3 regions of the Bradyrhizobium sp. A11 genome follow, and region 1 is predicted to be linked to each of the others. Evidence: predicted binding sites of a transcription regulator. Region 1 holds the regulator's gene; each other region holds the start of a gene.
The links. The regulator HrcA, encoded in region 1, represses chaperone genes, less so after heat shock. The targets are predictions, from matches to a motif close to GTTAGCACTCNCNNNNNGNGAGTGCTAAC.
Positions count from the first base shown of each region.

Region 2: WI560_RS20680 (co-chaperone GroES) is a predicted target of HrcA. The motif match lies at 2,552-2,580, and genes of this name have one in related genera.
Region 3: groES (co-chaperone GroES) is a predicted target of HrcA. The motif match lies at 2,291-2,319, and genes of this name have one in related genera.

Region 1 is NZ_CP149509.1:27,688-37,528, reverse strand. It holds gene WI560_RS00195 (class I SAM-dependent methyltransferase) at 1-252, opposite strand, end outside; gene dnaJ (molecular chaperone DnaJ) at 341-1,468, opposite strand; gene dnaK (molecular chaperone DnaK) at 1,714-3,615, opposite strand; gene WI560_RS00180 (hypothetical protein) at 4,010-4,951, shown strand; gene pncA (bifunctional nicotinamidase/pyrazinamidase) at 5,218-5,940, shown strand; gene grpE (nucleotide exchange factor GrpE) at 6,088-6,705, opposite strand; gene hrcA (heat-inducible transcriptional repressor HrcA) at 6,800-7,888, opposite strand; gene rph (ribonuclease PH) at 8,056-8,769, shown strand; gene rdgB (RdgB/HAM1 family non-canonical purine NTP pyrophosphatase) at 8,781-9,416, shown strand; gene hemW (radical SAM family heme chaperone HemW) at 9,403-9,841, shown strand, end outside.
Region 2 is NZ_CP149509.1:4,403,840-4,413,680, forward strand. It holds gene WI560_RS20665 (NupC/NupG family nucleoside CNT transporter) at 1-1,150, shown strand, start outside; gene WI560_RS20670 (cupin domain-containing protein) at 1,292-1,804, opposite strand; gene WI560_RS20675 (usg protein) at 1,956-2,243, opposite strand; gene WI560_RS20680 (co-chaperone GroES) at 2,623-2,937, shown strand; partial or broken gene groL (chaperonin GroEL) at 2,983-4,622, shown strand; gene lepB (signal peptidase I) at 4,768-5,514, opposite strand; gene WI560_RS20695 (LysR family transcriptional regulator) at 5,643-6,482, opposite strand; gene WI560_RS20700 (cysteine hydrolase family protein) at 6,613-7,206, shown strand; gene WI560_RS20705 (glutathione binding-like protein) at 7,218-7,856, shown strand; gene WI560_RS20710 (caspase domain-containing protein) at 7,965-9,320, shown strand; gene WI560_RS20715 (DUF2778 domain-containing protein) at 9,352-9,841, opposite strand, start outside.
Region 3 is NZ_CP149509.1:5,986,482-5,996,322, reverse strand. It holds gene groL (chaperonin GroEL) at 131-1,762, opposite strand; gene groES (co-chaperone GroES) at 1,902-2,198, opposite strand; gene WI560_RS28220 (hypothetical protein) at 2,515-3,036, shown strand; gene WI560_RS28215 (protein phosphatase CheZ) at 3,198-3,983, opposite strand; gene WI560_RS28210 (L,D-transpeptidase) at 4,301-5,128, shown strand; gene WI560_RS28205 (DUF2076 domain-containing protein) at 5,201-6,022, opposite strand; gene WI560_RS28200 (ChbG/HpnK family deacetylase) at 6,148-6,993, opposite strand; gene WI560_RS28195 (glycosyltransferase family 2 protein) at 6,990-8,036, opposite strand; gene hisG (ATP phosphoribosyltransferase) at 8,138-9,115, opposite strand; gene WI560_RS28185 (ATP phosphoribosyltransferase regulatory subunit) at 9,118-9,841, opposite strand, start outside.

The DNA of each region.
Region 1 (9,841 bases):
CAGGACGAGACGCTTCTGGTCGATACCGCGCTCGATCAGGGCGGAGGTAATGGCACCGGTGCCGGGCCCGAGCTCGACCACGGGCGCGTCCGAATCGACATCGACGTAATGGGCCATGGTCCGGGCCAGCAGCTTGCCCGACGGCATGACTGCGCCCATGTGCAGCGGCTTTTCGATCCATGATCTGAGAAAGCGCACCTCGTCATCGAGACGAGGCTTCTTCAACGCACGCGCGGACGATGGCAATGGCATGTCTGGACCGGACGGGACCGCGGGACCGCGGCGTGTCAGAAAATGGTCATAAAGACGTATAGGCCGAAGGCGATACGGTCAAGCCAAGTCAACCCGCCCGACTGCCGAAGAAATCCTTGACCTTGGCGAAGAAACCCTCGGATTCCGGCTGGGTGTTGTCGGACGACAGCTTTTCGAACTCGGCCAGCAATTCCTGCTGCTTCTTGGTGAGGTTCTGCGGCGTCTCGACCACGACCTGAACGTACATGTCGCCCATCTGGCGCGAGCGCAGCACCGGCATGCCTTTTGATGCAATGCGGAATCGGCGATTGGACTGGGTGCCCGCCGGCACCTTCACCTTGGCCTTGGCCTTGTCGATGGTCGGCACCTCGAATTCGCCGCCGAGGGCGGCCGTCACCATCGAGATCGGCACACGGCAATGCAGATCGGCACCGTCGCGCTGGAAGAACTGGTGCTGGGCCAGCGACAGGAAGATGTAGAGGTCGCCGGGCGGGCCGCCGCGGACCCCGGCCTCGCCTTCGCCGGCAAGCCTGATCCTGGTGCCATCCTCGACGCCCTGGGGGATGTTGACCGACAAGGTGCGTTCGCGGGTGACGCGACCCTGGCCCGAGCAGGACGGGCAGGCATCCTCGATCATCTGGCCGCGGCCCTGGCAACCCGGACAGGTCCGCTCCAGCGTGAAGAAGCCCTGCGACTGCCGCACGCGGCCGGCGCCGCCACAGGTCGAGCAGGTCTTCGGCTTGGTGCCGGCCTTGGCGCCGATGCCGGAGCAGGCCTCGCAGGTGACCGAGACCGGAATCTCGATCTGCGCGGTCTTGCCGCCAAAGGCTTCCTCGAGCGTGATTTCCATGTTGTAGCGCAGGTCGGCGCCGCGCTCGCGGCCGCCGCGGCCGCGCTGCCCGGCCATGCCGAACAGGTCTTCGAAAATATCGGAGAAGGAGGAGGCGAAGCCCGCGCCGAACCCGGCGCCGCCGCCGCCCTGCTCGAAAGCGGCATGGCCGTAGCGGTCATAGGCGGCGCGCTTGTCCTTGTCCTTCAGGACCTCGTAGGCCTCGTTGATTTCCTTGAACTTGATCTCGCTGGTGTCGTCCCCGGGATTGCGATCGGGGTGAAACTTCATCGCCAGCTTGCGGAACGACGATTTCAGCTTGGATTCGTCGGCGTCACGTTCGACTTCGAGAGTCTCGTAATAGCAGCGCTTGGTGGACGTGGACATGATGAGCTCGGTCTATCCAATCGCGAATCAAGTCGGAGCGAAACGATGCCGCTGCGCGACGACATAAGCGCCCTTCCGCCTCGCGGCGGAAGCCGGCACGGCGGCGTTCAGCATAACGGCTGGGAATTGATCGATCGTTGCGGGTCTCGGTCCCGCAGAGCCCGACACCGTGGCCTCCCCCGCGAGGGAGGAGGCCGTTGGTGCGCGTGGGGTCCAAGTCGCCCGCATCATCACCCTCTCGGGGCTTAAGCGGACTTCTTGCTGTTCTTGTCGTCGTCGACCTCGGTGAATTCCGCGTCGACGACGTCGTCCTTGGCCGCGTCCTTCTTGGCGTCGGCCTCGGCCTGCTGCTTGTACATGGCCTCACCGAGCTTCATCGAAGCCTGGGCCAGCGTGTTGGTCTTGGCCTTGATCGCCTCGGCGTCGTCGCCCTTCAGCGCTTCCTTGAGGTCGCTGACGGCGTCCTCGATGGCGCGGCGCTCGCTCTCGGCCACCTTCGAGCCGTGCTCGGCCAGGGCCTTCTCGGTCGAATGCACCAGGCCATCCGCCTCGTTCTTGGCGGTGACGGCCTCGCGGCGCTTCTTGTCTGCCTCGGCATTGGCCTCGGCGTCCTTGACCATCTTCTCGATGTCGGCTTCCGACAGACCGCCCGAGGCCTGGATGCGGATCTGCTGCTCCTTGCCCGTGGCCTTGTCCTTGGCCGACACGTTGACGATGCCGTTGGCGTCGATGTCGAAGGTCACCTCGATCTGCGGCATGCCGCGCGGAGCCGGCGGAATGCCCATCAGGTCGAACTGACCGAGCATCTTGTTGTCGGCCGCCATTTCGCGCTCGCCCTGGAAGACGCGGATGGTGACCGCGTTCTGGTTGTCCTCGGCGGTCGAGAACACCTGGCTCTTCTTGGTCGGGATCGTGGTGTTGCGGTCGATGATGCGGGTGAACACGCCGCCCAGCGTCTCGATGCCCAGCGACAGTGGGGTCACGTCGAGCAGCAGCACGTCCTTGACGTCGCCCTGGAGCACGCCGGCCTGGATCGCAGCGCCGATCGCCACGACTTCGTCCGGGTTGACACCCTTGTGCGGCTCCTTGCCGAACAGCTGCTTGACGACTTCCTGGACCTTCGGCATGCGCGACATGCCGCCGACCAGCACGACTTCGCCGATCTCACCGGCGGTCACGCCGGCATCCTTCAGCGCCTTGCGGCAGGGCTCGACGGTCTTCTGCACGAGGTCGTCGACCAGCGCCTCGAACTTGGCGCGCGTGAGCTTCATCGTCAGATGCTTCGGACCGGTCTGGTCCGCGGTGATGAACGGCAGGTTGATCTCGGTCTGCGTCGTCGAGGACAGCTCGATCTTGGCCTTCTCGGCGGCTTCCTTCAGGCGCTGCAACGCGAGCTTGTCGTTGCGCAGGTTGATGCCCTGCTCCTTCTGGAATTCGTCGGCGAGATAACCCACGAGGCGCATGTCGAAATCTTCGCCGCCGAGGAAGGTGTCGCCGTTGGTCGACTTCACCTCGAACACGCCGTCGCCGATTTCGAGAATGGAGATATCGAACGTGCCGCCGCCGAGGTCGTAGACGGCGATCGTGCCGGCCTTGGTCTTGTCGAGGCCGTAGGCGAGCGCGGCCGCGGTCGGCTCGTTGATGATGCGCAGCACTTCGAGGCCCGCGATCTTGCCGGCGTCCTTGGTCGCCTGGCGCTGGGCGTCGTTGAAGTAGGCGGGAACGGTGATGACGGCCTGATCGACCTTCTGGCCGAGATGGGCTTCCGCGGTCTCCTTCATCTTCTGCAGGATGAACGCCGAGACCTGCGAGGGCGAGTAGGTCTGGCCGTCGGCCTCGACCCAGGCATCGCCGTTGGAAGCCTTCACGATCTTATAGGGGACGAGCTTCTTGTCCTTCTCGACCATCGGGTCGTCGTAGCGGCGGCCGATGAGGCGCTTCACTGCGAAGAAGGTGCGCTCGGGATTGGTGACGGCCTGGCGCTTGGCCGGCTGGCCGACGAGACGCTCACCGTCGTCCGTGACGGCGACGATCGAGGGCGTCGTGCGCATGCCTTCGGAATTCTCGATGACTTTGGCGTTCTTGCCGTCCATCACGGCGACGCACGAATTCGTGGTGCCGAGGTCGATCCCAATGACCTTTCCCATGGTCCTGATATCCTTCTTTTTGCGGCAGGTTGGCTGGGCCCAGAAGGCACCCAAACCGAAACCCCCTAAGATCAAACATCCGCGATATTGCGATGATTGAGGCTCATATAGGAGGGGGGGAGGGGCCCGCAAGGACCGAAGCTACGTTTCTGCGGCTAAAACATCGGGTTTTGGAAGATCATATCCGGGCTTCACCGCACTTGCGGGTGAGGAATTATTAACAGGTTCGGGCTTCGGCAAGCCCCCGCTACCGCGGGCCCGTCCGCCCTGTCGCCGCAAGCCCAAACCCGCTAAAAGGCGGACCGGCCAGGCAGCCGCCAATGCCGCCCCGCGCGACAAAGCGGCCCGGCGGCCGACCATCGAACGGCCTCAATGTGAACCAATCAGAGTGCCCATGAAGCTGATCCGCCCCCTCGCCGCGCTCGCCCTTCTCGCCGCCTCCGCGCTTCCGGCCCTCGCCGCCGACGCCGTGTTTCCGCCCGGCTTGCGTCTTGGCATGGTGCCGCTGGTCGGCCTCAACACGGCCAAGACCTTTCCGGGCTTCGAAAGCGAGGACGGCAGCGTCAAGGTGCTGGTCACCGAGTTGCCGCCGGCCGCCTATGGCGAGGTCGTGAGCGCCTTCAATTCCAATCCGGCCGGAGCGAACGGCGTCAAGCAGGACAAGGTCGAGACCCCCGCCGGCCTTGCCTATTTCACCACCGAGACCGGCAAGGCCGGCGACACCCCGGTGAAGCGCTACTCGATGATCGTGCCGGGCGCCGGCTTCTCGGGCTATGTCGCGGTCCAGGTCCCGGAGAATGCGACCAAGATCTACACCGACGAGGCGGTGCGGCAGATGTTCGCGACCGCCACCACCCGCAGGCAAGTCTCGGCCGAGGAACAGATCGCGCTGATGCCGTTCAAGATCACCGATCTCGCCGACTTCAAGGACATCCGCACGCTGGCGCCGGGCGCCAGCATTATCCTCGCCGACGGCAATGAGAGCGCAGGCTATGAATCGAAGCCGTTCATGATCCTCGGCCTGATCGCCGCCACTCCGCAAGCCGCCGAGGACCGCGCCCGCTTCGCCCAGGAGGCCGCGCTGCAGATCCCCGGCGTGCGCGAATCCCGCGTCACCATGTCGGAGCCGATCCGCATCAACGGCCAGCAAGGCTTCGAGACCCGAATCGACGGCGTCAGCGGCAAGGACAAGACGCCGGTGACCGTGGTGCAGTGGATCCGCTTCTCGAGCGGCGGCGCTTCGCTGCGCATCATCGCCAGCGCCCCGCGCGACCAGTGGCAGGCCGCCTTCACCCGCTTCCGCGCCGTGCGCGACGGGATTCAGCCGAAGGGTTGAGGCGGTCCCACAGATTCACTGTCGTCCCTGCGAACGTAAGGGACCCGTACCGCGTGATCTCGCGGTTTGGTTGGTGGCAATACCGGCAAGAGCTTTCGCCAGACACCTCCCTGTGGTTATAGGTCTCCGCGTTCGCGGGGACGACAGCGATGTTGGGGCTGCACGCCCAACCCCTCACCAGTCCCGGCCGCATTTTCGGGCTTCTGTTCGTATACGAACGGAACTAGGCTTCGCTCCCGTTGGATCACCTTTATGGGAGGCGAACGATGCTGGATCGGCGACAAGTCTTGGCAATGCTTGGAACGACGGCCCTGGCGACGCTGGCGCCGAGTGCACTCTTTGCAGCGGCACCGATCAAACCTGACGAGACCTCCGCGCTGCTCGTGATCGACGTGCAGAACTGCTTCCTGCCGGGCGGCAGCCTCGCCGTGAAGGACGGCGAGCAGGTGGTGCCCGTCATCAACAAGATATCGAAGGCGTTTGCGAACGTGGTGATGACGCAGGACTGGCACACGCCGGGCCACGTTTCGTTTGCCTCGGTCCACTCCGGCAAGAAGCCGTTCGAGACCGTCGACCTTCCCTACGGCAAGCAGGTGCTGTGGCCCGACCATTGCGTGCAGGGCACCGACGGCGCGGCGCTGTCCAAGGACCTCGCGATTCCTCACGCCGAGCTCATCATCCGCAAGGGTTTTCACAAGAACGTCGACAGCTATTCGGCCTTCCTCGAGGCCGACGGCAAGACCTCGACAGGCCTTGCCGGATATCTGAAGGGACGCAAGATCAGGCGCGTCTTCGTCGCAGGGCTCGCGACGGATTTCTGTGTCGCCTGGACCGCGCTCGATGCGCGCAAGGCGGGCTTCGAGGTCTATGTGGTGGAAGACGCCTGCCGCGGCATCGACACCCAGGGCTCGCTCGCCAAGGCGTGGGCCGATATGGCCAAGGCCCGCGTGAAGCGGATCCAGTCGAGCGATATTGCGGTGAGCGCGTAAGCGACACACAACACTGCAAGACCCTCGTCCTGAGGAGCGCGCTGCTTCGCGCGCGTCTCGAAGGACGAAGGCTCCCGCTGCGGCACCTTGGCCTTCATGGTGGAGACGCCGCGCAAGTGCGCGGCTCCTCACCATGAGGGTTGAAACTCAGTTCGGCGCGCTGCTCGATTCGTTGTTGTTCGCCGCGGCCGCTGGCTTTGCGCCGCCCTTGGCGACGCCGACCAGAGCCGGGCGCAGCACGCGCTCGCCGATGGTGTAGCCGGCCTGCATGATCTGCACCACGGTGCCCGACGGCACCGACGGATCGGGCACTTCGTACATCGCCTGGTGGAAGTTCGGGTCGAACTTCTGGCCCTGCGGATCGAGCTTCTTCACGCCGTGCTTTTCCAACGCGCTATGCAGCGCGCGCTCGGTGAGCTCGACGCCCTCGATCAACGAGGTCAGGCCGGGATCGGCGGTGGCACGCGCCTCGGCCGGAACGGCGTCGAGCGCGCGTTGAAGATTGTCGGCGATATCGAGCACGTCGCGGGCAAAGCCGGTGATGCCGTAGAGGCGGGCGTCGGCGACTTCCTTGGTGGTGCGCTTGCGCAGATTCTCCATCTCGGCCAGCGTCCGCAGCATGCGATCGCGCGCCTCGGCGACCTCCTTCTGCAGGGTCTCGACCGAGCCGGGCTCGGGATCGTCGGGCATGATGTAGGGCTTTGACGCCACGGGCTCGCCAGTCGGCGCGGCCGCGTCTTCGGGTTGCCGGTCTCGATCGGTCATCGGCTAATCTCGAACTCGTTTCCAGGGATTGTTGGCCCGCATATCGTGCTTTGAGCCGCGAAAATCAAGCGCCCGTGATCGGCGGAAAGGCCGGTCAGCCCCCCAAAAGGCGGCTGACGATGCGGGCGGCATAGTCCACCGTCGGGATCACGCGGGCATAATTCAGCCGCGTCGGGCCGATCACCCCGAGGACGCCGACGATGTGACCGGCGGCATCCCGATAGGGCGCAATAATGGTGGAGGACCCCGACAGCGAGAACAGCTTGTTCTCGCTGCCGATGAAGATGCGCACGCCCTCGGCCGTCTCGGCCCGGCCGAGCAGATCGATCACGCCGCGCTTGGTCTCGAGATCGTCGAACAACAGGCGCACCCGCTCCAGATCCTCCAACGCGTGCAGATCTTCGAGCAGATTGGCATGGCCGCGCACGATGAGCTGGCGGTCCTCGTTCTCGCCGCCGGACCAGCTGGCGATTCCGGCGGAAATCACCTTCTGTGCGAGCTGGTCGAGCTCGGCGCGGGCCTCGGCCAGCGCCGTCTCGAGCTCGAGCCGCGCCTCGGCCAGGGTGCGGCCGCGGATTCGCGCATTGAGGAAATTGCCGGCTTCGGTGATCGCCGAGGAGGGAACTCCAGGGGGCAGCGTCAGCACACGGTTCTCGACCTGACCGTCCTCGCCGACGAGGATGACCAAGGCTTTCTCCGGTTCCAGGCGGACAAATTCGATGTGCTTGAGCCGTGCATTGGACTTTGGCGTTAGCACTACCGCCGCGGCTCGCGTCAGTCCGGACAGCCGCGTCAGCGCCTGGTCCAGCGCCGCCTCGACCGAGTGGGCCTGGCCTACGGACGTGAGCTGGCTCTGGATCGACTGGCGTTCGGCCTCGTTGAGGTCGCCGACCTGCATCAAGGCATCGACGAAGAAGCGCAGGCCGAGTTCCGTCGGCAGCCGGCCGGCGGAGGTGTGCGGCGCATAGATCAGGCCGAGCTGTTCCAGATCGGCCATGACGTTGCGGACCGAGGCCGGCGACAGCGGCATCGCGATCAGGCGCGAGATATTGCGCGAGCCCACGGGCTCACCGGTCGCGAGGTAACTTTCGACAATTTGACGAAAGATATCGCGGGAACGCTCGTTGAGCTGGGCGAGGCCTGCGCGCGGCGCGATCAGATGGATCGGATCGTGATGGGCCACAGCGGTAACTCCTCTCAGATCCTCATAATTTGTCCATCCCGGGCGCTTCTGACAAGCGTGGCGTTTGCCGGCCCGGAATCAGGGGCCGAATAAGGCCTTGCCGCCCACCTTCGCCCCACCTACAAGCACCGCCAACAGCCTTTCCCGTGAGTTTTGGAGGATTTCCCATGCGGCCAAGCCGCCGTGCGCCCGACGAATTGCGCCCCGTGACGCTGGAGCGCGGCGTGGTCAAATATGCGGAAGGCTCCTGCCTGGTGAAATTCGGCGACACCCATGTGCTGGTCACCGCCACGCTGGAGGACCGCCTGCCGCCGTGGCTGAAGGGCCAGGGCCGCGGCTGGGTCACCGCCGAATACGGCATGCTGCCGCGCGCGACCTCCGAACGCACCCGCCGCGAGGCCGCCGCCGGCAAGCAGAGCGGCCGCACCGTCGAGATCCAGCGCCTGATCGGCCGCTCGCTGCGCACCATCGTCGACCTCGAGGCGCTCGGCGAGCGCCAGATCACGGTCGATTGCGACGTGCTGCAGGCCGACGGCGGCACGCGCACGGCCTCGATTACCGGCGCCTGGGTCGCGCTCGCCGACTGCGTCAACTGGATGAAGGCGCGCAACATGATCAAGGCCAACGTCATGCGCGACAACGTCGCCGCGATCTCCTGCGGCATCTACAACGGCACGCCGGTGCTCGACCTCGACTACGCCGAGGATTCGGAAGCCCAGACCGACGCCAATTTCGTCATGACCGGCGACGGCCGCATCATCGAGGTGCAGGGCACGGCGGAACGCGAACCGTTCACGGAAGCCGAGTTCCTGGCGCTGATGGCGTTGGCGCGCAAGGGCGTCGCGCGCCTCGTGGACTTGCAGAAACTGGCTGTCGCGTAGTCAATAGGCCCATGCACCGCCGAATCACCGGAAAGCTCGTCATCGCCACCCACAATCCCGGCAAGCTGGCCGAGATGCGGGAGCTGCTCGCGCCCCACGGCGTCGAGGCGGTGTCGGCCGGCGAGCTCGGCCTCGCCGAGCCGGAGGAGACCGGCAACGATTTCCGCAGCAACGCCGCGATCAAGGCGATCGCGGCGGCGCAGGCGACCAGGCTGCCCGCCTTCGCCGACGATTCCGGCATCGTGGTCGACGCGCTCGACGGCGCGCCCGGCATCTACAGCGCGCGCTGGGCCGGTCCGGCCAAGGACTTCAACGCGGCGATGGCGCAGATCGAGCGCCTGTTGCAGGAGCGCGGCGCCAACACGGCGGACCGCCGCAGAGCGCATTTCGTCTCCGCGCTCTGCGTGGCCTGGCCCGACCATCACCTCGAACAGGTCGAGGCGCGCGTTGACGGCACCCTGGTCTGGCCGCCGCGCGGCAATGCCGGCTTCGGCTACGATCCGATGTTCCTGCCCGATGGCCACGACCGCACCTTCGGCGAGATGGAGAGCATCGAGAAGCACGGCCTGCCGCCGCTCGGTCTCGGCCTGTCGCACCGCGCCCGCGCCTTCGTGAAACTGGCGGAGATCTGCCTTGAGCCGCGCTAAGGAAGCCGCCTTCGGCGTCTACGTGCACTGGCCGTTCTGCCTGTCGAAGTGCCCCTATTGCGACTTCAACAGCCATGTCCGCCACGCCGCGATCGACGAAGCGCGCTTTGCCTCCGCGTTCGCGCGCGAAATCGCAACAACCGCGGCGCGTGCGCCCGGGCGCGAGGTCACCTCGATCTTCCTTGGCGGCGGCACGCCGTCCCTGATGCAGCCCGCAACGGTCGGCGCGGTGCTCGATGCGATCGGCAAGCACTGGACCGTCGCGAGCGACGTCGAAGTCACGCTCGAAGCCAACCCGACCAGCGTCGAGGCCACGCGCTTTGCCGGCTATCGCAGCGCCGGCGTCAACCGCGTCTCGCTCGGCGTGCAGGCGCTCGATGACGCCTCGCTGAAGGCGCTGGGACGCCTGCACAGCGCGCGCGAGG
Region 2 (9,841 bases), 2.5 Mb from region 1:
CGGCCTCTTCATCACCTTCGCCACCGCGATCGTGCTGCTGAAGCTGCCGATCGTCGCGCACGCCTTCGGCACCATCAATGACGCGGTCGGTGCGATCTCCGCGGCCTCGCGCGCCGGGTCCGCCTTCGTGTTCGGCTATATCGGCGGCGGGCCCCTGCCCTTCGACGTCAAGGTGCCGGGGGCAGATTTCATCCTGGCGTTCCAGGCGCTGCCGATCGTTCTGGTCATGAGCGTGCTGACGACGCTGCTGTTCTACTGGCGCGTGCTGCCGCCGATCGTGCGCGGCATGGCCTGGCTGCTGGAGCGGACGCTCGGCGTCGGCGGCGCGGTGGGCCTGTCGACCGCCGCCAACGTCTTTCTCGGCATGGTCGAGGCCCCGCTGTTCGTGCGGCCCTACCTCAAGCAGATGACGCGCAGCGAATTGTTCCTGGTGATGACCGGCGGCATGGCGGGCATCGCCGGCACCGTGCTGGTGCTCTATGCAACGCTGCTGGCGCCCCTCATCCCCGACGCCGCCGCGCATTTCGTCATCGCCTCGGTTCTGGGCGCACCCGCCGCGATCCTCGTCAGCCTGATCATGGTGCCTGAAATCTCGGACCGGCGCACCGGCGGCGCGCTTGAAGATCCCGAAATGGAAATGTCCGGCCCGATGGACGCGATCGTGAAAGGCACCACCGCCGGCCTCGAGCTGCTGCTCAACATCGTCGCCATGCTGCTGGTGCTGGTGGCGCTGGTCTATCTCGTCAACGCCATGCTCGGACTGCTGCCTCACATCGGCGGGGCCGCGATCTCCTTGCAACGACTGCTCGGCCTGGTGATGGCGCCGGTGTGCTGGCTGATGGGATTGCCGTGGGATCAGGCGGTCACCGCCGGCAGCCTGATGGGCACCAAGACCGTGCTCAACGAATTGATCGCCTATGTCGACTTCTCGAAGCTGCCGCCCGGCGCGCTCGATCCGCGCTCGCGCCTGATCATGCTCTACGCGATGTGCGGCTTCGCCAATTTCGCCAGCCTCGGCATCATGGTCGGCGGCCTGGGGGTCATGGCGCCGGAGCGGCGCGAGGAGATCAACGCGCTCGGGCTGAAGTCGATCGTGTCGGGGACGCTGACCACGTGCTTGATGGGCGCGGTGGTGGGGGTGGTGGCTTAGACTATCTCCACCGGCCGTCATTCCGGGGCGCGACGAAGTCGCGAACCCGGAATCCATTCTTCCACCGTCTCCGCCGCCTGATGGATTCTCAGGTGCGCAATTGCGCACCGTAGCTCGCGCTACGCGCGCCCCGGAATGACATCAGGCCTTCAACTCCACCGTCTTGAATTCCGCCGGCAGGATCACCTCCAGCAGCTCGACGTCGTCGGAGTAATCCAGGATCATGTGCTTGATCTTCGGCGGCTGGGTCCAGGCGCTGCCTTCCTTCATCAGCGTCTCGCCCTGCCCGTCCATGTAGGTCTTCACCCAGCCCTTGAGCACGTAGACCATCTGGAATTCGACGTCGTGGAAGTGCAGCTTGGAGACCTCGGCGGGATTGCAGGGGCCCTGCAGGCGGATGACATGCGCCTGCGCGAGACCGTGGGTCGCCTCGGCAATGCCGAGGTCGCGGTATTTCGCGTAGGCGCGCAGGCCGTCGGCCCTAAAGTCTTCCTCGCGGTGATGGCTGATGGCGATGCGTTGCCGCGGGCGCGCGGGCTTTTTCGAAGCCAGAGCCGCCGGCTGCTTGACCGGCACGCGCACAGCGGCCTTGGCGCTGCTTCGCTTCTGGGCAACGGCCTGCACTGCACCGCGCGATTTGGTCTTCGTGGCCATTGGGTGCCTCCCCTGTTGTTATTTTGAGAGGCTAGCACGGAAACGGGTCTCGTGGCGTGCGCAAAGCGAGGCGTACCCACCGTTGAGGATCGCGAGAGATCGCGGGCACGGCGCGCACGCGCCTTTGCCCGCTCTCTGCACCGTCTCCGTTTCAATGCAGCCGGAACACGCCGTCCACGGCGCGCAGCTCGGCCGGCTTGATCAGCTTGGAATGCGCCACGGTGACCGAATGGAGGGGGCCGTCGAGCTTCTCCTGCCAGAACGCCAGGAAATCCTTCAGCGCCGGGAATTTCGGAAACATGTCGTAGTTCTGCCAGACGTAGGTCTGAAGCAGCGAGGGATGATCCGGCATCCGATAGAGGATCTGTGCCGTCGTCAGCCCGTAACCCAGCATCTGTTTCCGGAAATCCTCGGAAACGGCCCCATTCCGCAGTCCCATGCCAAACCTCCTTTGCAGGAGCGCATTCGAGGGGCGGCTTGGTCGGTGTGCGCCTTACGAGCCACCCGGTACTGATGCGCTCACATGAGAGAAATGTGACGCAAACTGACAATTCATCTCAAGCCCAAAAGTTTAACAAGCTGTTGAAATTCAACGCGTTAGCAGCAGAGAACACTCCGTGCTAATACGGGCGCGAGGCTCGGTTAACGATGGCGAGAGAAGCTGGCAATCCGCGCTTCCGAGTGCTGATTTTTTTGCTACAAACCCTTGCCCCCGCAAAATTCCTGTCCTATTTCAGCTCCGCGTGTGCTAGCACTCACGGGCACCGACTGCTAACAATCTCAAAACCTCAACCCGAGCAAATGCTTAGGAGGACTGCATGAAATTCCGTCCGCTTCACGACCGCGTCGTGGTCAAGCGCATCGACGCAGAAGAGAAGACCGCTGGCGGCATCATCATTCCCGACACTGCCAAGGAAAAGCCCTCCCAGGGCGAAGTCGTCGCCGTTGGTCCCGGTGGCCGCGACGAAGCCGGCAAGCTGATCCCGATCGACCTCAAGGTCGGCGACCGCGTGCTGTTCGGCAAGTGGTCCGGCACCGAGGTCAAGATCGACGGCCAGGACCTGCTGATCATGAAGGAGAGCGACGTGATGGGCGTTCTCGAAGTCAGCGAGTCCAAGAAGAAGGCGGCTTAAGAGCCCCTCTCTCCCTCCAGTCAAACATCTCAAGGAAAAACCCACATGGCAGCCAAAGAAGTCAAATTCTCGGTTGATGCGCGCGACAAGATGCTGCGCGGCGTCGACATCCTCGCCAACGCGGTGAAGGTCACGCTCGGCCCGAAGGGCCGCAACGTCGTGCTCGACAAGTCGTTCGGCGCTCCCCGCATCACCAAGGACGGCGTCACCGTCGCCAAGGAGATCGAGCTCGAGGACAAGTTCGAGAACATGGGCGCGCAGATGGTGCGCGAAGTCGCCTCCAAGTCCGCTGACGCGGCCGGCGACGGCACCACCACCGCCACCGTACTGGCCCAGGCCATCGTGCGCGAAGGCGCCAAGTCGGTCGCCGCCGGCATGAACCCGATGGACCTCAAGCGCGGTATCGACCTTGCGGTCGAGGCCGTGGTTGCGGACCTCCAGAAGAACTCCAAGAAGGTCACCTCGAACGACGAGATCGCCCAGGTCGGCACCATCTCGGCCAACGGCGACCAGGAGATCGGCAAGTTCCTCTCCGACGCCATGAAGAAGGTCGGCAACGAGGGTGTCATCACCGTCGAGGAAGCCAAGTCGCTCGAGACCGAGCTCGACGTCGTCGAGGGCATGCAGTTCGACCGCGGCTACATCTCGCCGTACTTCGTCACCAACGCCGACAAGATGCGCGTTGAGATGGACGACGCCTACATCCTCATCAACGAGAAGAAGCTCTCCTCGCTGAACGAGCTGCTGCCGCTGCTCGAGGCCGTGGTGCAGACCGGCAAGCCGCTGGTCATCGTCGCCGAGGACGTCGAAGGCGAGGCGCTCGCGACCCTGGTCGTGAACCGCCTGCGCGGCGGCCTCAAGGTCGCTGCCGTCAAGGCTCCGGGCTTCGGCGATCGCCGCAAGGCCATGCTGCAGGACATCGCGATCCTGACCGGCGGCCAGGCGATCTCGGAAGACCTCGGCATCAAGCTCGAGAACGTCACGCTCAACATGCTCGGTCGCGCCAAGAAGGTGATGATCGACAAGGAGAACACCACGATCGTCAACGGCGCCGGCAAGAAGGCCGACATCGAGGCGCGCGTGGCCCAGATCAAGGCGCAGATCGAGGAGACCACCTCGGACTACGACCGCGAGAAGCTCCAGGAGCGTCTGGCCAAGCTCGCTGGCGGCGTCGCGGTGATCCGCGTCGGCGGCGCGACCGAGGTCGAGGTGAAGGAGCGCAAGGATCGCGTTGATGACGCGATGCATGCGACCCGTGCGGCTGTCGAGGAAGGCATCGTCCCGGGCGGCGGCGTCGCCCTGCTCCGTGCTTCCGAGCAGCTCAAGGGCCTGCGCACCAAGAACGACGACCAGAAGACCGGCGTCGAGATCGTGCGCAAGGCGCTGTCGGCTCCCGCCCGCCAGATCGCGATCAACGCCGGTGAAGACGGCTCGGTGATCGTCGGCAAGATCCTGGAGAACAAGCCTACGCTTACGGCTTCGACTCCCAGACCGGCGAATATGGCGACCTCGTCAAGAAGGGCATCATCGACCCGACCAAGGTGGTCCGCACCGCGATCCAGAACGCAGCCTCGGTTGCCGCGCTCCTGATCACCACGGAAGCCATGGTCGCCGAGCTGCCCAAGAAGGGCGGCGCCGGCCCGGCAATGCCCCCCGGCGGCGGCATGGGCGGCATGGACTTCTGATCCGGCCGTTCAGGCAAGATGCGAAATGCGAAACCCCGGCAGCGATGCCGGGGTTTTTGCTTGTGGCAAACTCTCTCCCGTTGTCATTCCGGGGCGCGCCCTCTTGGGCGCGAGCCCGGAATGACAGGGGGAGAGGGCCTTCCCCTCACTCCACCTTGCCCATCCGCTCGAAGCGCGGCTCGCCGTCCTCGTCGAGGGACCAGAAGATCCGCGTGACCTTGCCGATCAAATTGTCCATCGGCACGAAACCGAACGTCGACATGCGGCTGTCGGTGGAATTGTCGCGGTTGTCGCCGAGCACGAAGAAGTGGCCCGGCGGCACGGTGAAGACGGCGGTATTGTCCAGGAAACCGTCGTCGTCGCAATCGATGGTGACATAGAACGCGCCGCTCGGCAGCGTCTCGCGCCAGCGCTTGACCTTCGCCTCGTCGTCGCCGCCACAGGCTGAGCCGGCGGGCTTCGCCTCCAGGGCGACGCGCGTCACCGGACGGTCGTTGAGGACGAGCCGGCCCTGCCGCATCTGGATGCGGTCGCCGGGCAGCCCGACCACGCGCTTGACGTAGTCGACCGAATTGTCCTTCGCCGTCCGGAACACGACGATGTCGCCGTATTCCGGGTCGGCGGCAAGGACGCGGCCCGAGATCCAGGATGGCGCGAACGGGAGGGAATAGCGGCCGTAGCCATAGGCATATTTCGCGGCGAAGACGTAGTCGCCGACCAGCAGCGTCGGCGCCATCGAACCCGAGGGGATGCTGAACGGCTGGTACACGACGAAGCGAAACAGGAGCAGCGGCGACCACAGTACCGGGACCAGCAGGATCAGGATGAGAATCGCCTTCCATTCCCGCGACTGGGCTCGCGAAGGCCGCATGGTTTGCGAAAGACTGGTCATGTGCTTGCCCCGGTCAGGTCTCCTCACGAGATTACGCAACCTTGGCGCGCACGTAATCCCTGCTCCGTGATCTTGGTCGCGCCTCGCGCGCACCTCGTTCAATGCGAAGGCCTTGAACGTCGCCGCCGTCAGAGCTGCGGGACGTCCTTGAAGCAGTGCCTGACCCAGTCGATCGTCACGCGGGTCGCTGCGTCGCGCTTGAGATGGTTCTGCACCAGGAGCCAGACGTCGCGCCGTTTCGACAACAGCGTGGCACGCAGGCCGCGGTCGGCGAGCAGCGCGGTGCAGCTGTGCTCGGGAAGCACGCCGACGGCCTGGTGTGACTGGATCATGGTCCGGATGATCCGGACATTGTCGGTGATGCAGCGCACGTTCGTCAGCCGCTTCGCGCGCAGGAATTGCGCCTCCGGAATGCTGTCCAGCTCGTCCGGATAGACGCAGGCGATCGGCTCGCCGCCGGAGCGGTCGGCGGGCTCGAAGAAATACAGCCTGACATCGCCGAGCTTGGAGATGGTGAAGTCGCCCTTCTCCGGCTTGCGCAGGCGGATGGCGAGGTCGGCCTGCCAGCGCGAGAACTTGACGTTGCCGCTGGAGGTGAGGAATTGCAGGGTCAGGCCGGGATGATCGCGCAGGAAGCTGCTGGCCCGCGGCGCCAGCAGCTCTTCGGCGACTGCGTTGGTCGAGGCGATGCGCAGGCGCCCGACCGGGCCCACCTGACTCTCCTTGATGCGATCGATCGCGGCGGCGTGGGCGGCCATCGCCCCGACATGTTCGAGTACCGTCTCGCAATGGCGCGTCGGCCGCCGCAGCCCGTCCACCGCATCGAACAGCGGCACGCCGAGATCGCGCTGGATCCGCGCCAGTCGGCGGCCGACCGTGGTCTCGTCGATGCGCAGCCGCGCGCTGGCGCCGGCATAAGTGCCCTCGTCCCTCACCGCGGCAATAATGCGAAGATCGTCCCAATTCATTGCGGCGAGCCTAGCAGGCGATGCCGCGCCCTGCAAATTCGCAGCCGTAAGCTGCAATAGTCCTGCACAATGGCAGGCCGGCGCCGCGCTAATGTCGCGCCATCCGCTATCCCCTTAAGGCCTAACCCGCATGACTGCTCCGAAGACCCTGCTCGAACTCGCCGGCGCCGATCTCGATCCGCCGAAGCTCCACGAGGCCTGCCTCGTGCTGATCGACATCCAGAACGAATATTGCGCCGGTCCGCTGGCCCTGCCCGATGCGCAACCCGCGATCGCCGCGGCGGCGCGCCTGCTGGCGCGGGCACGGGAGAGCGGCGCCGCGATCTTCCATGTCGCGCACAAGGGCCGCGCCGGCGGCCTGTTCGACCGCGAGGCCGCGCGCGGCGCGATCGTCGAGCGCCTGACACCGCTTGCGAGCGAGCCGGTGATCGAGAAAGCGCTGCCGAACTCGTTCGCCGGCACCGATCTGCAAGCGCGCCTTGCCGCAACCGGGCGCAAGAACATCGTGCTGGCCGGCTTCATGACCCACATGTGCGTCTCCTCGACCGCCCGCGCCGCGCTCGATCTCGGCCTGCGCACGACGATCGCCGCCGATGCCTGTGCCACCCGCGACCTGCCGGACGGCCGCGGCGGCACGCTGGACGCCCGGACCATTCACGAGGTCGCGCTGGCCGAGCTCGCCGACCGCTTCGCGATCATCGCGCAGAGCGATGCGCTGACCTGACGGAGCTGGCCATGCTGCAACTCTATTTCTTTCCAATGGCCTGCTCGCTCTCGAGCCGCATCGCGCTGATGGAGGCCGGTATCGAGGCGCAATATCACCTCGCCCATATCTGGACCAAGCGGATCGTGGATGACGGCAGCGATTTCCGCGACCTGTCGCCGAAGGGCGCGGTGCCGGTTCTGGTGCTGGAGAACGGCGAACGGCTGACCGAGAGCGCGGCGGTACTGCAATACATCGCCGACGTGAAGCCGGAGGCCCGCCTTGCGCCTACCAACGGCGATCCCGCTCGCTATCGCCTCCAGGAATGGCTGAGCTTCGTCGGCGCCGAGATCCACAAGGCGTTCCTGTTTCCGACCTTCTGGTACAAGGACGACGGCTCGCTCGCCAAGCCGCGCGCAAGGATCACGCAGACCTTGTCGGTGCCATCTGCGCATCTGGCGGAGCGCGAATTCCTCGTCGGCAACAGCTTCACGGTGGCGGATGCGCACCTCACCTGGGCCTTGCTGCTGCTGCGTCCGGCGGGAATCGACATCGCGCAATGGCCGGCCCTGTCGGCCTATCTCGCGCGCATGCAGGCGCGCCCGGCCGTGCGGGAAGCGATCGCGACCGAGATGGCGCTGCGCAAGACCATGGCAGCCGGCGCCGCGTGACAGGATGCCACGTCCGGCCGATCCGATCGCCCCATCGCAAGGGCATTGATGCCGGCGCGGCATGCGCTAATCTGGGAGATATTTTTCGATATTTCCCGGACGGCTTTGATGCGCGCTGCTTCAAGTCTTCACCTGCCCGGATTCGCTCTGGCCCTCCTCGGCTGCTGGCTTGGCCTCGGTCCCGCTTCTGCCGAGACGCGGGTCGCGCTCGTCATCGGCAACGGCGCGTATGCCTCGACGGCGCGACTTCCCAATCCGTCGCACGATGCGGAGGACGTTTCGGCTTCGCTCAGGCGCAGCGGCTTCGAGGTGATCCAAGGCGTCGATCTGCGCCAGGCCGACATGCAGGACCTGACCATCCGCTTCGCGCGCGCAGCGAGCAGGGCCGACGTCGCCCTGTTCTACTACAGCGGCCATGCGATGCAGTACAACGGCGTGAACTATCTGATGCCCGTCGACGCCACGCTGACCGACGAAGCGGACCTCAAGCGCTTCGTCCGGGTCGACGAAATCGTGAACGATCTGCAGCAGGCCAAGAACCTGCGCATCCTGGTGCTCGATTCCTGCCGCGACAATCCACTGGCGGAAACGCTCAAACGCTCCGCCGGCACAACGCGAGCCGCCTCGATCGGGCGCGGCCTGTCGAAGGTCGAGGCGCCGCGCGGCACCATCGTGTCGTTCTCGACGCAATCCGGCCAGGTCGCTGCCGACGGCGTCGGCCGCAACAGCCCCTACACGACGGCGTTCCTGAAACACATCGAGCAGCCGCAGGAGATCGGCGACGTCTTTCGCGACATCAGCAGCGACGTCTACGATGCCAGCGGCAAGACCCAGCTGCCGGAGCTGTCACTGTCGATCATCGGCAAGTTCTATCTGAACGGCCCGGTTGCGGTCACGGTCGCCCCCGCGGCACCGCAAGCCGCGCCACGGCCCGACCCTTGCGCGGCCGCGGAGGCCCACTGGAAGGCTGCGGAGGGCATCGGCACCGTCAGCGTCTTCGAGGACCATCTGGCGCGATTTTCGAGTTGCAGCTTCGCCGGCCTCGCCACGGCGCGGATCGACAGCCTGAAGCAGAAGGTGGCGGTGGCACCGAGCGGCAATGCCAGATCCACCGGCAGCACTGAGTTCGACGGCAACTGGGACGTGACCCTGAACTGCGCGCCGACCGGCAAAGCGCAGGGTTTCACCAGGCCCCTGGCCGGCACCGTCACCAACGGCGTGTTTCACGCCGAGTCTCAGGGCAAGAACGGCGTCATCCGCCTGGAGATCGACGGCCAGATCCCGGCCGACGGCAAGACGACGTTGAGCGCGCGCGGAACGACCGGAGCAAGCGCGTATACACTCAACAACCTCGCGCCGGGCTCGCCTTACGCCTTCACGATCGATGCGCAGTTCGATCGCACCCGCGGCAGCGGCAAGCGCAACGAGGCGCGCGCCTGTAATCTCGTCTTCGTCAAACGCTGATCGTGCAGAAGGCGGTGAGGCGCGCCGCGCCTCACTCCACCCGCGCCAGCACCGCGAGCTTGCGGATGCCCTTGTTGCGGTAGGCGTCGAGGAACGCGTAATAGTCCTTGAACGACACGCAGCCGTTGGAATCGCCGCCCGGCCCGAGCATGAAGGTGTGCGCGAGCAGGCCATCGCGGCCGTAGATCGCGCTCTCGCCGCCGATCGGGGTCAGGCGCAACGCCGGCACGCCGTGGAACAGGGCCTCGCGCGGCTTCAGCGTGTAGATGTGGGGCGGAGTCACCCCGCGCATGCGCAGGCGACGCGAGCTCGGATCGTCGCGGTTGGCGCCAAGGCCGGAATGCGCCTCGAGCCTGGTGCCGTCGGGCAGATACACCGTCTTGGCCATGATGTCGTAGACCGCGGTGTCGCGCTCATAGGGCGGCGCGCCGCCGAGCATCGGATTCTGCTCCTTCGGCGCGATGGCAGCGGTGATGCTGGCGTCGGCCGAGGCATAGGCGAGCAGCCCGCCGGACGGCTCA
Region 3 (9,841 bases), 950 kb from region 1:
CTGATCAAGAATCGGCGCGCCACCGTAGTGGGTTTTGGCCGTCGGTTGAATCGGAAAGCTGAAGGCAGGATCGGCAAAAAAGAAGGCCGCCCGGAGGCGGCCTTCACAACGCTGTAATGGAAGGACGGAGTTAGAAGCCGCCCATGCCGCCGCCGGCGGGCATCGCGGGCGGGGCTTCCTTCTTCGGCGTCTCGGCGACCATGGCCTCGGTGGTCACCAGCAGGCCGGCCACGGAGGAGGCGTCCTGCAGCGCGGTGCGCACCACCTTGGCGGGATCGATGATGCCCTTCTCGACCATGTCGACATAGTCCTCGTTCTGGGCGTCGAAGCCGAAGGTCTCGGACTTGTTCTCGAGGATCTTGCCGACCACGATCGAGCCTTCCACGCCGGCATTCTCGGCGATCTGGCGGATCGGAGCTTCGAGCGCCTTCAGCACGATGTTGATGCCGGCCTGGACGTCGTCATTGTCGTTGGAGAGGCGGCCGACGGCCTTCTTGGCACGGAGCAGCGCGACGCCGCCGCCGGGGACGATGCCTTCCTGCACCGCGGCGCGGGTGGCGTTGAGGGCGTCCTCGACGCGGTCCTTCTTCTCCTTGACCTCGATCTCGGTCGCGCCGCCGACGCGGATCACCGCGACTCCGCCCGCGAGCTTGGCGAGGCGCTCCTGGAGCTTCTCGCGGTCGTAGTCCGAGGTGGTCTCCTCGATCTGGGCCTTGATCTGGCCGACGCGGGCCTCGATGTCGGGCTTCTTGCCGGCGCCGTTCACGATGGTGGTGTTCTCCTTGTCGATCACCACCTTCTTGGCGCGGCCCAGCATCTTGACCGTGACGTTCTCGAGCTTCATGCCGAGGTCTTCGGAGATCAGCTGGCCGCCGGTCAGGATCGCGATATCCTCGAGCATGGCCTTGCGGCGGTCGCCGAAGCCCGGCGCCTTGACGGCGGCAACCTTGAGGCCGCCGCGCAGACGGTTGACGACCAGGGTGGCCAGCGCCTCGCCCTCGACGTCCTCCGCGATGATGACGAGCGGCTTGCCCGACTGCACCACCGCTTCCAGCACCGGCAGCATGGCCTGCAGGCCCGAGAGCTTCTTCTCGTGCAGGAGGATGTAGGCGTCCTCGAGCTCGGCGGTCATCTTCTCGGGGTTGGTGACGAAGTAGGGGCTGAGATAGCCGCGGTCGAACTTCATGCCCTCGACGATGTCGACTTCGGTGTCGAGCGACTTGTTCTCCTCGACGGTGATGACGCCCTCGTTGCCGACCTTCTGCATCGCCTGGGCGATCATCTTGCCGATGGCGGCATCGCCGTTGGCCGAGATGGTGCCGACCTGGGCGACCTCGGAGGAGGCGGCGACCGGCTTGGCGCGCTTCTCGATGTCCTTGACGACGGCCGCCACGGCGCTGTCGATGCCGCGCTTGAGGTCCATCGGGTTCATGCCGGCGGCAACCGCCTTGGCGCCTTCGCGCACGATGGCCTGGGCCAGCACGGTCGCGGTGGTGGTGCCGTCGCCGGCAAGGTCGTTGGTCTTGGAGGCGACCTCGCGCACCATCTGGGCGCCCATGTTCTCGAACTTGTCCTCGAGCTCGATCTCCTTGGCGACGGTGACGCCGTCCTTGGTGATGCGGGGCGCGCCGAACGACTTCTCGATGACGACGTTGCGGCCCTTCGGGCCGAGCGTCACCTTGACGGCGTTGGCGAGAATGTCGACGCCGCGCAGCATGCGATCGCGCGCGTCTCCGGAAAACTTGACCTCTTTGGCAGCCATTTCTGCAATCCCTCGTGTTTCGTGATGTGTCTGCCGCTCGTTCGTCGCATCGCTTCCGGGGTCGAACCCGGCGGAATGATGGATGCCCGGATCGCGTGGATCCGGGCACGACATTCAGCGGCTGTTCAGGCGGATGGACTTAGGCCAGCACGCCCATGATGTCCGACTCCTTCATGATCAGGAGCTCTTCGTTGTCGATCTTGACCTCGGTGCCCGACCACTTGCCGAACAGCACGCGGTCGCCGACCTTGAGGTCGATCGGGGTCAGCTTGCCGGTCTCGTCGCGGCCGCCCGGGCCGACGGCGACGACCTCGCCCTGGGACGGCTTTTCCTTGGCGGTGTCCGGAATGATGATGCCGCCCTTGGTCTTTTCCTCGGCGTCGATACGTTTGACCACGACACGGTCATGCAGCGGACGAAATTTGGATTTAGCCATGACGTTTCCCTTTGGAGGCTCGCTTCGGAAGTAGTGGAAGTGGGTGCGGCGGCGCTTCCGTCCATCCCCTATCCCGAAGATCGAACGGCGCGCTTAGCAATCGGGCTTTCCGAGTGCTAATAGTGGGCTCGGAAATATGGCTTGGCCGCGATCCTGTCAAGCAAAGGTGGTTAAGCGATTGGTGAGGCGGATATAGGATGGTGGCATTGGAAACTTGTTCGGGGCGCCGACCTGTCAAAGGACGTCATTGCTCCGGCAGCTTTTTTGCGCTTGGCTGCAGGAGGGGTGCGGCCATGGTCTTGCTCGGGGGAATGCCATGATCAGTTCAGCTCACGCGCGCGCGGTTGCCAATCTGGCGGCCGCCTCTTGTCTGGCGCTGTTGCTGGGCGCCTGTGGCGGCGGCATGAGCCTGCCGTCCTTCTCGTCGTCCCCGCCGCCGCCTGAGGCGGAGCCGGGCGTCGCCCCGGAAATGCCTGCGACCATTCGCGCCGACGAGATCGTGGGCCGCTGGGGTCTGGCCTCGTTCCAGAACCCGGCCGACCGCGCCCGCACCGAGGCGGCCGCCCGGGCCCAGTGCAAGAATCCCTACGTGATCACCGCCGGTTCCTCCGGCGGCGTGATCATGCATCTGGCCGACCAGGCGACGCCCCAGGAGCTGCGGCTGAAGGGCTCGCCGAGCGGCAAGAACTACATCGGACCGGCGGGGCCGACCCCGGGCGACCAGGACCGCGAAATCATCTCCTTCGACGGCCGCGTCCTGATCACCCGCTTCATCGACAAGGACGCCGCCACCCGTTACGGCAACATGGTCTACGTCCGCTGCGCACCGAGGGCGTAGTCTCTCCGTCATTCCGGGGCGGTCCGCAGGACCGAACCCGGAATCTCGAGATTCCGGGCTCGCGCTTCGCGTGCCCCGGAATGACGAGGTGAAACAGAATCTCAAAACAAAAAAACGCCGGCCCAGGGGCCGGCGTCTTGTTTTCTGCCTGTCGCGTCCGCTCAGTCGAACAGCGCGTCGATGTCGTCCTGCGAGGCGTGACCGACGTCGCCGTTGAGCTTCGGGCCGTTGAGAAGCTTTTCGTCCTCGCTGCGATTGTCCACATGCGCCGGCACGTGGGACTTGATCGCGTCGACGCCGCCCCAGATGTCCATCATCGCATTGATGTGCTGCTCGATGAACTTCATCGTGGTCATGACCTTGCTGATGCGCTGGCCGGTCAGGTCCTGGAAGTTGCAGGCTTCGAAGATCGAGATGACGCGTTCCTGGATGTCGTCGGCGAGCCGCTTCTGCTGGTCGATCGAGTCCACCTTGGACATCGCGCTGGCGGCCTGGTCGATCGATTCCGCGGCTTCGAGGATCTGCTGCGTCGCCTGCTCGGTGCCGCCGACCACCGCGCCGAGCTCGCCATTGACCTTGGCCATCTCGCCGCCGTCGAAGCTCTTGCCGTGCAGCGTCGCGATTTCGCGCTTGGTGCGGTCGATGGCGTCGTGGATGAGGTCGAGCTCGACCTTCAGCTTCTCGCACTGCTCGATCTGGGCCCGATAGGTCTCGAGCATCGTGCGAGCCTCGGAAAGCTCGTGGGCGGTGGAGGCGTCGATCGCCGCCATGGCCGCGCTACCGGACAGCGGGGCCGCCGTTACGCCCTTCGCCATCTGCGCGCGGATCGCGCGTAGCTCGGCCATGATCTCGCTATGCATCGGGATTGCCTCTTCGGTTACGTCCAAAATCGGCATCTCGCCACCAGCGATATCCTCGACGCGAAAACGTTTGCGGTGAACAGCCATCAGGATACTCCCCCCACCTCACACACGCGTCTTTGTAGGCAGAAGCGATTTAACACGAAGTTCACAGCCGGAACTGTTGTGCGGGCGTCGCGCGCCGCGTTGCAAAGAAGCGATTAACCATGGCCGTGCCGCGTTCATCGAAAATAAACGCTGATCGCCAAATTGCCGCTGCGCTCGCGACGTGGTGAATCCAAACGCGCCTTCCGTTTACCAAACAAAACGGCTTTTGCCTTTTATTGACCACGTCGAAGGGCGCGGATCAGCCACCGGCTCTCCACGACGCATGTGATCTAGACGAAACAGTACAGAGTACGTCGATGTTCAAGAAAATGTCTGTCGCGCTGCTCGGCAGCGCTTGCACCTTCATGGCTTGCGCGAGCGACGCCAGCGCCTTCGACAACAGCGTGCCGAACGATCCGCCTGCGGTGCTTTATGCGCCGCAGCTGCCGCCGGCGCCGGTGCGCGTCGCCTCCAATTCGAACATGGGCGGCGGCTTCATCGAATTCCTGTTCGGCGACGGTCCCGGCCGCGGTCCGGCCTACGCGCCCGAGCGGCCGGTGTATCAGCAGCAGCCGGCCTATTACGATCAGCGCCGCCTGCCGCCGATGGGCGAGCCGCAGATGCAGGGTGGGTATCAACAGGGCGGATATCAGCAGGGCGCGCTCCAGCAGGACGCGGTCGATCCGCGGCAGCGCCAGCTCGATCCGAAATTCGAGAAACAACTCGTTGACTATAGCGGCAAGGAAAGTCCCGGCACGATCGTGGTCGATACCCCGAACAAGTTCCTCTACCTCGTCGAGGGCAACGGCCGGGCGATGCGCTACGGCATCGGTGTGGGGCGTCCCGGCTTCACCTGGTCGGGCGTGAAGTCGATCACGGCCAAGCGCGAATGGCCGGACTGGACGCCGCCGGCCGAGATGCTGGCGCGCCGGCCGGATCTGCCCCGGCACATGGAAGGCGGCCCGGAAAATCCGCTCGGCGCCCGCGCGATGTATCTGGGCTCGACGCTCTACCGCATCCACGGCTCCAACGAGCCCTGGACCATCGGCACCAACGTCTCCTCCGGCTGCATCCGCATGCGCAACGAGGACGTCATCGATCTCTATGGCCGCGTCAATGTCGGCACCAAGGTCGTGGTGTTGTGATCGCCTGAGGTGCGAAATGAAAACGGCCGCCATCCGGGCGGCCGTCTTTGCTTGCGCGGCTATCGAGCGACGTCACGCGTAGTCGCTGCCGCCGTCGTCGTCGCCGTCGCCGCCGAAATCGCTGTCGTCGGCCATATCCATGTTGTCGCCGCCGTTGTCGTAATTCCGGTCGTTGTCATTGCTCCGGTCGTCGTTCGACGCCTGGTCGAAGAGGCCCTGGCGGGAATCCCGGTTCGAGCCGATGTCGTTGAGGCCGGCATCGCGCGCGAGCGATCCGTCGGATTGGTCGCTGCCGCCCCAGGGACTTCCACCGGCGCTGCGGTCGCCGAGCGAATTGCCGTCGCCGAAGCCCTGCTGGTGCGATCCGCCGCCCATCATGCCGCGGATGCTGGAGAGCAAGAGCGAGCCGCCGACGACGCCAGCTGCGGCCGCCGCGGCGGTGCCCAGGAACGAGCCGCCGCCACCGCCGCCCACGGGCGGGGCACCGTAACCTTGCCCCGGACCTTGTCCGTAAGGCGGCGCGCCGTAGCCGGGTTGGGTCTGCATCGCCTGTCCGGTGTTCCACGTCGGCCGCGAGTCGCGCGGCGGCACGTTCGGAACCGAGCCGCGCGAGGGGCCGCCGCCGAACAGCGTGTCACGCATGGTGTCGAGGAAGCCGCCGGACTGTGCCTGTTCGGGCGCGTGGGCCGCTTCCAGCTCCTGGATGCGGGCATTCGCGCGCTTCAATGCCTCGTCCTGCACCAGCGTGGTCTGCACCAGCGCATAGACCGCGCCGGGCGCCTTGCGCAGGCCATCGGAGATCGCGGCGATCGCATCGGGATCGCGGGGTGCATTTTCCAGCTTTGAGAGCCGGTCGAAAAGGTCGTCGACGAGCTGGCGTTCCTGCGGCGTCATGATCAGTCTCCCTCGCGCAAAACAAGCGCGAGCCAGATGTAGGGTTCCATTGTGGCCCCAACAGTGCCGGCCGGATTAAATTTCGGTATGCGACAAGCTGCCCCGCGGCCTGCCTTCCGCCGTTTTCACCCCAGCGTGGCGCGGCTGTCCGCCAGCAAGCGCGCGAAGGCGTCGCTCGCGAGATAGGCGTGCTCCCGCTCCCGGACATCCGTCATCGGGTCGAGGCCGGCAAGGACATCGTCGACGAAGCCGGGATGGCACATTACGAGGCCGCCGTCGGGGAGGCCTTGCAGGAATTGCCGCATCAGCGCGCCGAAATCGGCCGCCCGCGTGAAATCATAGGCGCCGGCAAAGGCGGGATTGAAGCTGAGGCCGGCGTTGCCGGCGCGGCGGCGGAATTGCGCGCTGAGACCGTCGAGCACCATGGCCTTTGGCGTGGCCAGCCGCTGCCTCAGCGGAAGATTGCGGCCGCCCTGGCGGACCCAGGCGTTTGGCGCAGCCTCGGCCACCGCATCGACGAAGCCGTCGCGCACCTGCGGAAAGAGCTGCACATGCTGGTGACCGTCGACGAAGTCGGGGGCGCGGCCGAACGCGTCCATGAAGGCGGCGAGCTGCGCCTTCACCTCATTGCGGACGAATTCGCGGTCGAGCCGCCGTAAGACGCCCGCGCGCAACAGCTTCGGAAACGGCATGAACATGTCGCCGTCCAAGGGGCGGAAATGCATGGTGAGCGGCCGGAACGGCGCCGACAGCGTCACGTGCAATCCGATCCCGCAGCGCGGGCTCGCAGTCGCGGCGGCCTGGAGCGCTGCGACCTCGCTGCGCGCGATCGCAGGTCCCACCATCATCACAGAGGTGGCGTTGAGGCGCCCGCGTTCGATCAGGTCGCGGATGGCGCGGTTGACGCCCGGGCTGATGCCGTAATCGTCGGCGCAGAGCCAGATCTGTCGCGCCGGCGCAGCCGCGCTCATTCGGCCGCCGTCCTCTTGGCATCGTCGTCGGCCTTGCCCGCCTCGAAATGCTTCTCGCTGTGCTCGGCGACGAAGTAGATCGGGCGCGCCTTCAGCTCGGAGAGGATCTTGCCGATATATTCGCCGACGATGCCGATCATGATGAGCTGCACGCCGCCGATCGTCATCAGGCCGATCACGAGCGAAGGATAGCCGGGCACCTGCTTGCCGGTCGTGAGCACCTCCCAGAGGATCGAAAGGCCGAACAGGAAGGCGCCACCGGCGAGAATGACGCCGAAAAGGCTGGCGAACCGCAAGGGCGCCACCGAAAACGAGGTCAGGCCCTCGATCGACAGGCCGAGCAGGCTTGCGGCGTTGAAGGTGGTGACGCCATGGGCGCGCGCCGCCGGCTCGTAATCGACCCGGATCTGGCGGAATCCGATCCAGCTGGCGAGGCCTTTGAAGAAGCGGTTGCGCTCGGGCAATTGCCTGAGCGCGGCGACAGCGCGCGGGGAGAGCAGGCGGAAGTCGCCGGCGTCCTCGGGAATCTTCTGCCGTGCGCCCCAATTGATCAGCGCATAGAAGCCGTGCACGGCGAGGCGGCGCAGGAAGGTCTCGTTGTCGCGATGCGCCTTGGCGGTGTAGACGACGTCATAGCCGTCTTCGATCCAGTGCCGCACCAGCTGCTCGATCAGGGCTGGCGGATGCTGGCCGTCACCGTCCATGAACATGACGGCGCCGAGCCGGGCATGGTCGAGGCCGGCCATCAGCGCCGCCTCCTTGCCGAAATTGCGCGACAGCGACACCACCTGGACGTCGATCGCATCGGCCGGCAGGCTACGGGCGATCGCCAAGGTCGCATCCTTGCTGCCGTCGTCGACATAAACGATCTCGCAAGACAGCCGATAGCGCTCCCGCAGGGTTTTCGCGAGATCGCAGATTCGCTGATGCAGGCCGGCGAGGCCTGCCGCCTCGTTGTAGACGGGGACGACAATCGACAGCCCCTTCGCGGCGGCGGTGCTCGCGGTGGTCGTCATGCCTGATACGTCAGAGCCCAGCATCATCGGTCGAGGTTCCAGAGGCGTTCAAAGTCATCTCAACAGCATATGGTAGCTGCCGCTTGCTGTCGCAAAGCTGAACGGAAAAGCCGAACCGGCCCTGGGGCTCACCGCCGCAGGAACGTCTCGAGCTTCGCGAACAGCGGGTTCTCCCGGTCGAACACGTAGTCCAGCGAGACCACCGAGACGGTCTCGGCGCCATGCTCGCGCAGGAAGCTCGCCAGCGCATAGAGCTGCCCCGGCGGGCAGTGCAACGTCAGCATGCCTGACGAGGTCGGCCCGCCGAACGGAGCCTCGACGCCGAACCGGCTATGGGCTTCGCCGAGCAGGGCGGCGTCGCATTGCCGGAAGCGGGTGCGGACCTCGCGGTATTTGTTGGCCCGCGCCCTTGCGGCGATGTGATCGAGGATGATGCGTGCGGTCTCCCGTGCCTGCGGCGACCAGTCGGCTTCCTTCGAGGCGACCAGATTGGCCTGGCTGCGCAGGATCACGCCGTCGTCGAGCACCCGCAAGCCGTTGGCGGCGAGCGTCGCGCCGGTCGTGGTGATGTCGACGATCAGTTCGGCGCTGCCGGCCGCAGGGGCGCCTTCGGTCGCGCCGGCGCTTTCGACGATGCGGTAATCGGTGATGCCGTGGCTCTGGAAGAAGGCGCGGGTGAGATTGACGAACTTGGTCGCGACCCGCATCCGCATGTGATGCTGCTCGCGGAAACCCGTAGTGACGTCGTCGAGGTCGGCCATCGTGCGGACGTCGATCCAGGCCTGCGGCACCGCGACGACGACGTCGGCAAAGCCGAAGCCGAGCCCGTCGATCAGCGACACGCGCTTGTCGGCATCGGCGATGTTCTCGCGCACCAGATCCTCGCCGGTGACGCCAAGATGCGCGAAGCCGCGCGACAATTGCGATGCGATCTCGCTCGCCGAGAGATAGGCGACCTCGACATCGTCGAGGCCGGCGATGGTACCGCGATAGTCGCGGGCGCCACCGGCCTTCGACAGCTTCAGGCCCGCGCGGGCGAAGAAGGCCTCGGTGTTTTCCTGCAGGCGTCCCTTGGAGGGAACGGCCAGAACGAACGGCGCGCTCATGATCAGGCCCCCACCTTGCGGCCGATCCTGGTCAGCGCATCCACCCAGACCGAGAAGCCGACCGCGGCAATGGGTTCAGCCGACCCGAGCTGGGTCATCAGCCCGTCATAGCGGCCGCCGGCGACCAGCGGCTCGGCGCCGTTGCCGCGGTGATGCAGCTCGAATTCGAAGCCGGTGTAATAGTCGAGGCCGCGTCCGAACGCGGTCGAGAAGCGCGTCTGCTTCACGTCGATGCCGCGCGCGGCCATGAAGCCGACCCGGCTCTCGAACTGGTCGATGGCCGCAGCCAGGTCGAGCTTTGCATCGGCGGTGAGCGCGCGCAGCGCGGCGATGGAATCGTCGGGATTGCCTGATATCGACAGGAAGCGCTTGAGCACGGTGATCGCCTCACGCGGCAGCGCGCCGCCCTTCAGCGTCGACTGCTCGAGGAAGCGATCGGCGATCTCGGCGGTGGTGCGGCCGCCGACATTGGTGGTGCCGGCGATCGACATCAGGTCGGTGACGAAGGCGAGCGCGGCCTTGCGGTCGGAGCCGGCGAGCGCGGCCAGCACGCCCTGATATTCGCTGCGGGTCGCGGTGGTCGCAGCCGCCAGCCGCTCCAGGTCCTGCTCCAGGCTGATCTTGCGGTTGAAATCCTTGACCAGGCGGCGGCGCCAGACCGGATAGAGGTCGAGCGCGTCGAGCAGCGCGTTGAACAGCGCGACGTCGCCGGTGCGGATCTCGACG